3 regions of the Microbacterium sp. NPDC076895 genome follow, and region 3 is predicted to be linked to each of the others. Evidence: predicted binding sites of a transcription regulator. Region 3 holds the regulator's gene; each other region holds the start of a gene.
What was found. The regulator LexA, encoded in region 3, represses DNA repair genes until DNA is damaged. The targets are predictions, from matches to a motif close to TCGAACANNTGTTCGA.
Positions count from the first base shown of each region.

Region 1: the regulator LexA is predicted to act here: its motif matches at 1,255-1,270, upstream of AB0O89_RS03315 (DUF222 domain-containing protein).
Region 2: the regulator LexA is predicted to act here: its motif matches at 1,486-1,501, upstream of AB0O89_RS09605 (DUF222 domain-containing protein).

Region 1 covers NZ_JBFBMQ010000003.1:3,843-6,107, forward strand. Annotated here, with positions in the region: gene AB0O89_RS03315 (DUF222 domain-containing protein) at 1-1,199, opposite strand, end outside; gene AB0O89_RS03320 (hypothetical protein) at 1,386-2,265, opposite strand, start outside.
Region 2 covers NZ_JBFBMQ010000009.1:66,047-68,311, reverse strand. Annotated here, with positions in the region: gene AB0O89_RS09605 (DUF222 domain-containing protein) at 78-1,343, opposite strand; gene AB0O89_RS09600 (gamma carbonic anhydrase family protein) at 1,561-2,160, shown strand; gene AB0O89_RS09595 (hypothetical protein) at 2,165-2,265, opposite strand, start outside.
Region 3 covers NZ_JBFBMQ010000008.1:104,087-106,351, reverse strand. Annotated here, with positions in the region: gene AB0O89_RS08945 (hypothetical protein) at 1-931, opposite strand, end outside; gene lexA (transcriptional repressor LexA) at 994-1,674, opposite strand; gene AB0O89_RS08935 (LysM peptidoglycan-binding domain-containing protein) at 1,940-2,265, shown strand, end outside.

The DNA.
Region 1 (2,265 bases), on a different contig from region 3:
CATACATCCGTTTTGCCGCCGAGGGCATGGTCGATCGTGTGGTCGACCTCGCAGCGGATGGCGGGGAGGCGGCATCCGGGGAATCGGCAGTGCCGGTCGCGTGCTCGCAGATGTCGGTCGATGGCAGAGGTGCGCTGGTAGCCGTTCGTGTGGAGGACGACGCCGGTGACGGGGTGGGTGACGAGGCGTTCCCACCAGGTATCGCAGGCTTCGGCGATGGCGCGGGCGGTTTCGGCGTCGATGGGGGAGTAGCCGACGAGGTCGGCGGGTTCTGCGTGGCGGTTCTCGTCGCCTTCGGGCTTGAGGAGGCTGAGGGCTGGAACGACGACCTGGATCTTCGCGCGAATCGCGCCGAGCGTGCCGGGTCCGTCGCCGGTGATGGTGGGGTCGGCGAAGGGGGATCCGGTGAGGAGGATGTCGGCCGCGATATCGGCGCGGATCTGAGCGCGGGTGCGAGTATCGGTGGCGAGGATGTCGGCCGGGATTCTGGCGCCGTCTTCTCCTGGAGCGCCAGCTGGAGCGCCGGCTGCCGCTTTGGCCGCGTTGCGTACGTCGATGATGACGGTGGCCATCTGGTGCAGGCGGTCGTCGATGCCCGCGATGACCGGGGTGGGCGCGACCAGGTACAGCGACGACATCCCGTCGGGCAGGGGGCTGACTGTGATGCGGCGGTCTTCGCGCGCGGAGGCGTGCCGTTCGGCGAAGCTGCGGGGATGCATCCGCTGTGCAAGGATCTCGAGCTCGGCCTTGACGCGACCGACGGTGTCGCGCCGGCATCGCTCGAGTGCTTCGGCTTCGAAGGCGGGGATGGCTTCGTCGGGCAGGTCGGCGGCGGCATCCTGAATCGCATAGACGTGCTGGCGGGTGATTTCGCCCAGGCTGCGGGCTTCGAGGGTACCGGGGTAGCGTTCGGCGAGCCGCGTCGCTTCGCCGATCTGGCGTTGCATCGACCGGTCGGACACGCGCGACGGAACCCCGATCGTGGCGGCGATGCTGCGCAGGGCCATGTCGTGCTCGCGCACCCGGGACGGCTTGCCCGCCGACACCTCGCGAGCCAACTCGCCCGCGCGAGCGAGAGCGCGGACGCGGGCCGCTTCGGCGGCGGCAAGCGCGGCATCCGCCTGCTGAACGGCAGCGAGGATCGAGGTCAGCTCGGCGGTCTGCGCCTCGCTGAACTCGATAACCCAGTTCGAATGCATGTACTAATCATGACACCGGCCTCCGACATTGGTTCGGGGTTAAGCGGCGCCATATTAGTACGTATGTATGAATTTTCCCGTACTGTGATCTGTTCATGAGTCAGGATGCCGCGCCAATGAGCACAAGCACGCACCGACAGTCGAGTGCTGGGAGGGTCACGCTCGGCACTCGGCCTGCGAGATCCTCTAGCTGCAATAGTCCCAGGGGAGCTCGTTGCTGCCTACGCTCAGTCGGTGGACCTTTCCGCTGAGCGCTTCCGCCATGAAAGGGGTGCCGTTCTCGGTCCACGAGTACCAATGCAGATCGTCATTGCGTATGAGCTTGTAGCCGCGGGACTTGAGAGTCGACTCGGGGGTGCCGAGAGTAATTCCTGCGTCGGTCTTCGGGGAATCCTTTCCGGGGGGGCCGACGAGGTCGATCGATGTTACTTTGCCGGTTCGTAGATCCGTCCATGCCACCACGGCCCAGTCGTTCCAGCTATTGCATAGTTCAATAACGCTGTGACCAGTTCCAGCGAGGGCCTTCTCGGCATCTGCTGCACTGGACCCAAGCGCCACTGGGCCGATGCCCTTCGACGTCACTTTCCACACTGAGTTCGCGATGAGCTTCTTGCTGCTAGTCTCGCTGGTGGTCTTGTAGCCGACCTTCGTGCCTGTGACGGTAACGGTGATGGGTTTGCCGGCGTCTGCCGCGGTGAGCTTGTATGACGGTTTGGTCGCGCCGGAGATGGGCTTGCCGTCGCGTTTCCACTGGTAGGTCAGCGTCGCGGATGGTTTCCACGTTCCCGGTTTCGCGGTAAGTGTGGAGCCGACTTTCGTCGTTCCCGAGATCGTTGGTGTTGGCGCGGCGGAGAACGACAGCTGCGGAGGCGTCTTCTTGCTGCTGGTCTTGCTGGTGGTTTTGTAACCGCTCTTTCTCCCTGTGACGGTCACAGTGATCGGTTTGCCGGCGTCGGTGAGGGGGATTTTGTAGGTCTTGGAAGTCGCGCCAGCGATGGGCTTGCCGTCGCGTTTCCACTGATAGGAGAGGGCCGCGGATGGTTTCCAGGTGCCCGGGTTCGCGGTC
Region 2 (2,265 bases), on a different contig from region 3:
GAATCGGCCCCGCGCCTGCGGCGTTGCGTGCGCAAGGGCGTGCGAGATCGCCTCTGGAACGGCGTGCGAGATCGCCTCTAGAAGGGCGCGGGTGCAGGTGTCGGTTCGGGATCGGGTATGAACCGCACAGTAGGTGCCGGGTTGTCGTTGTAGGTCCTGCCGGTGGGGCTGGTCCATTCCAGGATTCCGCCGGGGAGCTGCTTTGCGGTCCAGGCGGTGTCGTGTTTGAGGGTGTGGTGTCGTTTGCAGAAGTGGGCGAGGTTGCACGGGTCGGTGGGCCCGCCGCGGGCGGCGTCGATGGTGTGGTCGATGTCGCAGGTGTGGGCGGGGCGTCGGCATCCGGGGAAGCGGCAGTGTTCGTCTCGGGCTGACAGGTACCGTTTCAGCGCGGCGTCGGGTCGGTAGCGGTCGACGGCGACGGGGAGTCCGGTGTCGGCGTCGGTGAAGACGCGGTCCCAGCCGGGCGCAGCGGCGGCGAGGTCGCGGATCAGGGCGGGGTCGACAGGACCATAGCCAGCGAGGATGCCGGGTTCGTCGGTGGCTCCGGCCAGGGACCGGAGGGGGATGGTGACCTGCACCCGTCCGGTGATCCGGGTTGTGACATCAGCGTCGCCGTGGGCTGTGGGGGTGGCGGTCAGCAGAAGGTCGGCGAGCACGTCTGCGCGCAGCTGATCCATTGTTCGGTCATCTGATGCCGGTTCGGCCGGGTTCTGTTCGTCGCCGGGCACCGCGTCGCGGGTGTCGCGGACGTGGCGGGCGGTTTGGGTGAGGCGATCGTGGATGGCGTACGCGAGCGGTGCGGGGAGGTCGGCGACCAGGCGGGCGAGTCCGTCGTCGAGGTCCTGGATACGAACGGTGCGGGCGTCGGTTGCGAGGCGCTTGAGTCGGGTGGGGGAGTCGGGGTCGATACTCGCGGCGATCGCGCGGGCGGCAGCCCGGAGTCGGTTGGGGCTCTCGTGGCGGGCGATCTCGAGCGCAAGCTGTTCGTAGTGGGCCCGCGCCGTGTCATCACTGATGCCGGCACCGGCGTCCACGATGACCCGTACGTGGGCGGTGTCGATCTCGCCGCGTTCGAGGGTGGTGTGGGTTCCCGCGAAGCGGCCGACGAGGGCGGATGCGTCGCCCATGCGGTTCTGCACGGTGCGGTCGCTGACCCGCATTGCGGCGCCCAGTTCGGCAGCGATCTCGCGGATGCCGAGGTCTGACCCGGACCGGGAGGATCCGAGCTCCGCGGCCCGTTCTAGGGCCAGATCAACTCCGTATGCGAGCAACCGAGCTTCACGGGCCTGCAACGCTGCGATCTTCCGCCGCGTCGCAACCAGATCATCCACCAAAGCGGTCACCCGACCGTGCACCCGCGACGACACGGAAGGACCGCGGTGTCGGTCGGGGGATGCGGGGGTGCCCATGCTGCTCCGAGAATCGTGAAGCCAGACGGCTCCGCCGGAAGCGCTCCATGGGCACGTGCGCTGCTACTCATTAGTATAGAACAAATGTACGAAACGCGCAAGCCTGGGATGTGCACCGACGCGGTACGCTGACACCGATCGAGGAGGAACGATGCGGTTCGAGCACCTCGGGGCGCAGCCCCGCATCCATCCCACGGCCGTCATCGCGCCGAGCGCGGTGATTTCGGGGGACGTCACGATCGGCGCGCATTCGCAGGTCCTGCACGGCGCGGTCATCACGGCCGAGGGCGGTGCGATCACGATCGGTGAGAGCGTCATCGTGATGGAGAACGCGCTGATCCGGGCGAGCGCGACAGATCCCGTCCATATCGGCGACCACGTGCTGGTCGGACCGATGGCGAGTATTTCGGGAGCCACCGTGGCTGATGAGGTGTTCCTCGCCACGGGCACGCGCGTCTTCAACGGTGCGCGAATCGGCGAGCGCAGCGAGGTTCGCATCAACGCGGTCGTTCACCTGCGCACCGTTCTTCCCCCAGAAACAGTCGTGCCGATCGCGTGGGTTGCTGTCGGAAATCCGGCGCACCTGTACTCGCCGGACCGGCACGACGACATCTGGGAAGCGCAGAAGGAGTTGGACTTCCCGGGCTACGTGTTCGGGCTCGACCGTGAGACGCCGGATCTGATGGTTCAACTCACGGAGCGCTACGGACGGAGTCTTGCGAGGCACGCTGACGACGTTCGCCTCGACTGAGACTTCAGTCCCAGGTCACCCCGCATTCGCGGCACAGGAACACCACGGCATCCTGCACGTCGACATCACTCAGCAGCTCGGCGCGGCGCTCGAACGCGACAGCAA
Region 3 (2,265 bases):
GCGCGTAGATCACGCCGAGAGCCGTGGGGGAGAGGTCAAGCTGGCCGGCGACCACAGTGCTTGCTGCGGCTCCGATTCCGAAGCCGGCGGCGAGCATGCCGCCGCCGATGAACAGCCCCACTCCCGTGCCGATCACGGCAACGCTGCGACGTCGTGCGATGACAATGGCCAGAACGAACAGCGCAATGGTGACGATCGAGAGCCACCAGCCGACGGCATCCGCGAGTGCGTAGACGGTCCGGAAGGCGATGAGTGCTTCCCCGTCGCCGATGATGATCGTCTTGTCGATCGTCGGGATGAGCCCGGCAATGCCGACCCCGCTGTCGGTGAGGCGCTGCTTGACCTGATCGATGATCGGTCCCAGGGCGATCCCGAGGCCGTCGTTGTCGAGGACGAGGATTCCGCCGCCGTCCGCTGTCGCGACTGTCGTGATCGAGCGGTGGACCCCACGCAGCGCGAAGGCCCAGACATCCGAGAATGCATCCGAAGCGACGATGCGCTCGACCGCAGAGTTGACGAGGTTCTGAACGCCCTGAGCGGCTGGAGCGCGCAGCGCGTTGAGCGCCGTTGCCGCTGCTGGCGGCAGTCCCAGGTCCTCAATACCGTCGAAGACCTGATCGGTGAGACCGGCGAAGTCGACCTGCTCGTCAATCGCGGCGGTGGCCTCATCGACGATGAGCTCCTGGACCGCGGGATCCTCGGTCAGTGGGGCGAACGTCGACACGAATGCCTCTTCGTCGACCAGCTGCACGCGCGCCCAGGTGGTGACCACCGATACCGGTACGAGAATCGTGGCGATCACGATCACGAATGCTGACAGCGCGGCTCGCCACCAGCCTCCGGATGGAGAGGTTCGTCCCGTCAGGCGGGCGTTCTCTGCTTCCAGCGCGCGGATGCGCGATTCAAGGTCTTCGGGCGTCGGCGAGCTCATGGGCCCCATTCTGGCGGAAGACCGGTCTGCGCGCCTCACCCGATTGTGGCGATTGATGCGGCTCAGACCGCGCGAAGCACCGCCACGACCTTGCCGAGAACTGTCGCTTCGTCACCCAGGATCGGCTCGAACGCGGAATTGCGGGGGAGGAGCCAGGTGTGGCCGTCCCGCTGACGAAAGGCCTTGACCGTCGCTTCACCGTCGAGCATCGCGGCGACGATGTCGCCATTGTCTGCTGTCGCCTGGGAGCGCACGACGACCCAATCGCCGTCGCAGATTGCAGCATCGATCATCGATTCGCCGCTCACACGCAGCATGAACAGCTCTCCCTTGCCCACGAGCTGGCGGGGTAGCGGGAAGATCTCCTCGATCTGCTGGTCCGCAGTGATCGGAACTCCCGCGGCAATGCGGCCGACGAGCGGAACCATGGCGGCGTCACCGACTGCCGGGGCGGAGTCTGCGGGGTTCTCGGCTGCCATGCCCGGAAGATCGATCAACACTTCCATCGCGCGCGTCTTGCCGGCATCGCGTCGGAGGTATCCGCTGAGCTCGAGCTGGTTGAGCTGGTGCGTGACGCTCGAGAGACTCTTGAGTCCGACCGCGTCGCCGATCTCGCGCATGCTCGGCGGGTAGCCGTTTCGGGCGATCGATCGTTGGATCACCTCGAGGATGGCGAGCTGCTTCTCGCTGAGGCTGCGACGCCGCCGCGTGCCCGTGCGCTCCCGTGACGGCTCCTCGTTCATGTGCCCCGCTCCTGTCGCTGCTCGCATCCGCCCGCACTCCTCTTCGAATGTCGGAGGTTGGTGATGACCTGTCTTCATCGAAACCGTAACCGCCTCGACACCGTTTCGTGCGTTCCGGTCCCGCGTGTCGTGTTCGAAAGATTTGCGGGACGGTTCGTACTTGACAGACACAATACTCGAAGATAACTTCGGAATAGAGATTCGTATCCACCCCTCCCGGCCGAGCGGTGGATGCGAATCTCTCCCCGAGATAACGGAGGATGACATGACGACGATTGCTCTCGGTTCCGCACCCACGACCATGACTGCGGTGCGACCCGCTGCGACCCAGCTTCGGCTGACCGCTCGCGGTCGCGCCGTCCTGACGGCGCTTGCTGCGCTTCCGGCGGTCCTGGTGATCCTCGGGGTCATCTGGGGAGGCGGGGCCGCCCTGGCTTCCCTCGATCCCTCGGCACCGTCGGGAACCTTCGAGACAGTCACAGTTTCGGCGGGCGATTCCTTGTGGTCAATCGCACAAGAGATCGCTCCGGATGCCGACCCCCGCGATGTCGTGGCTGAGATCTCCCGACTGAACGGCCTCACGGGAAGCGT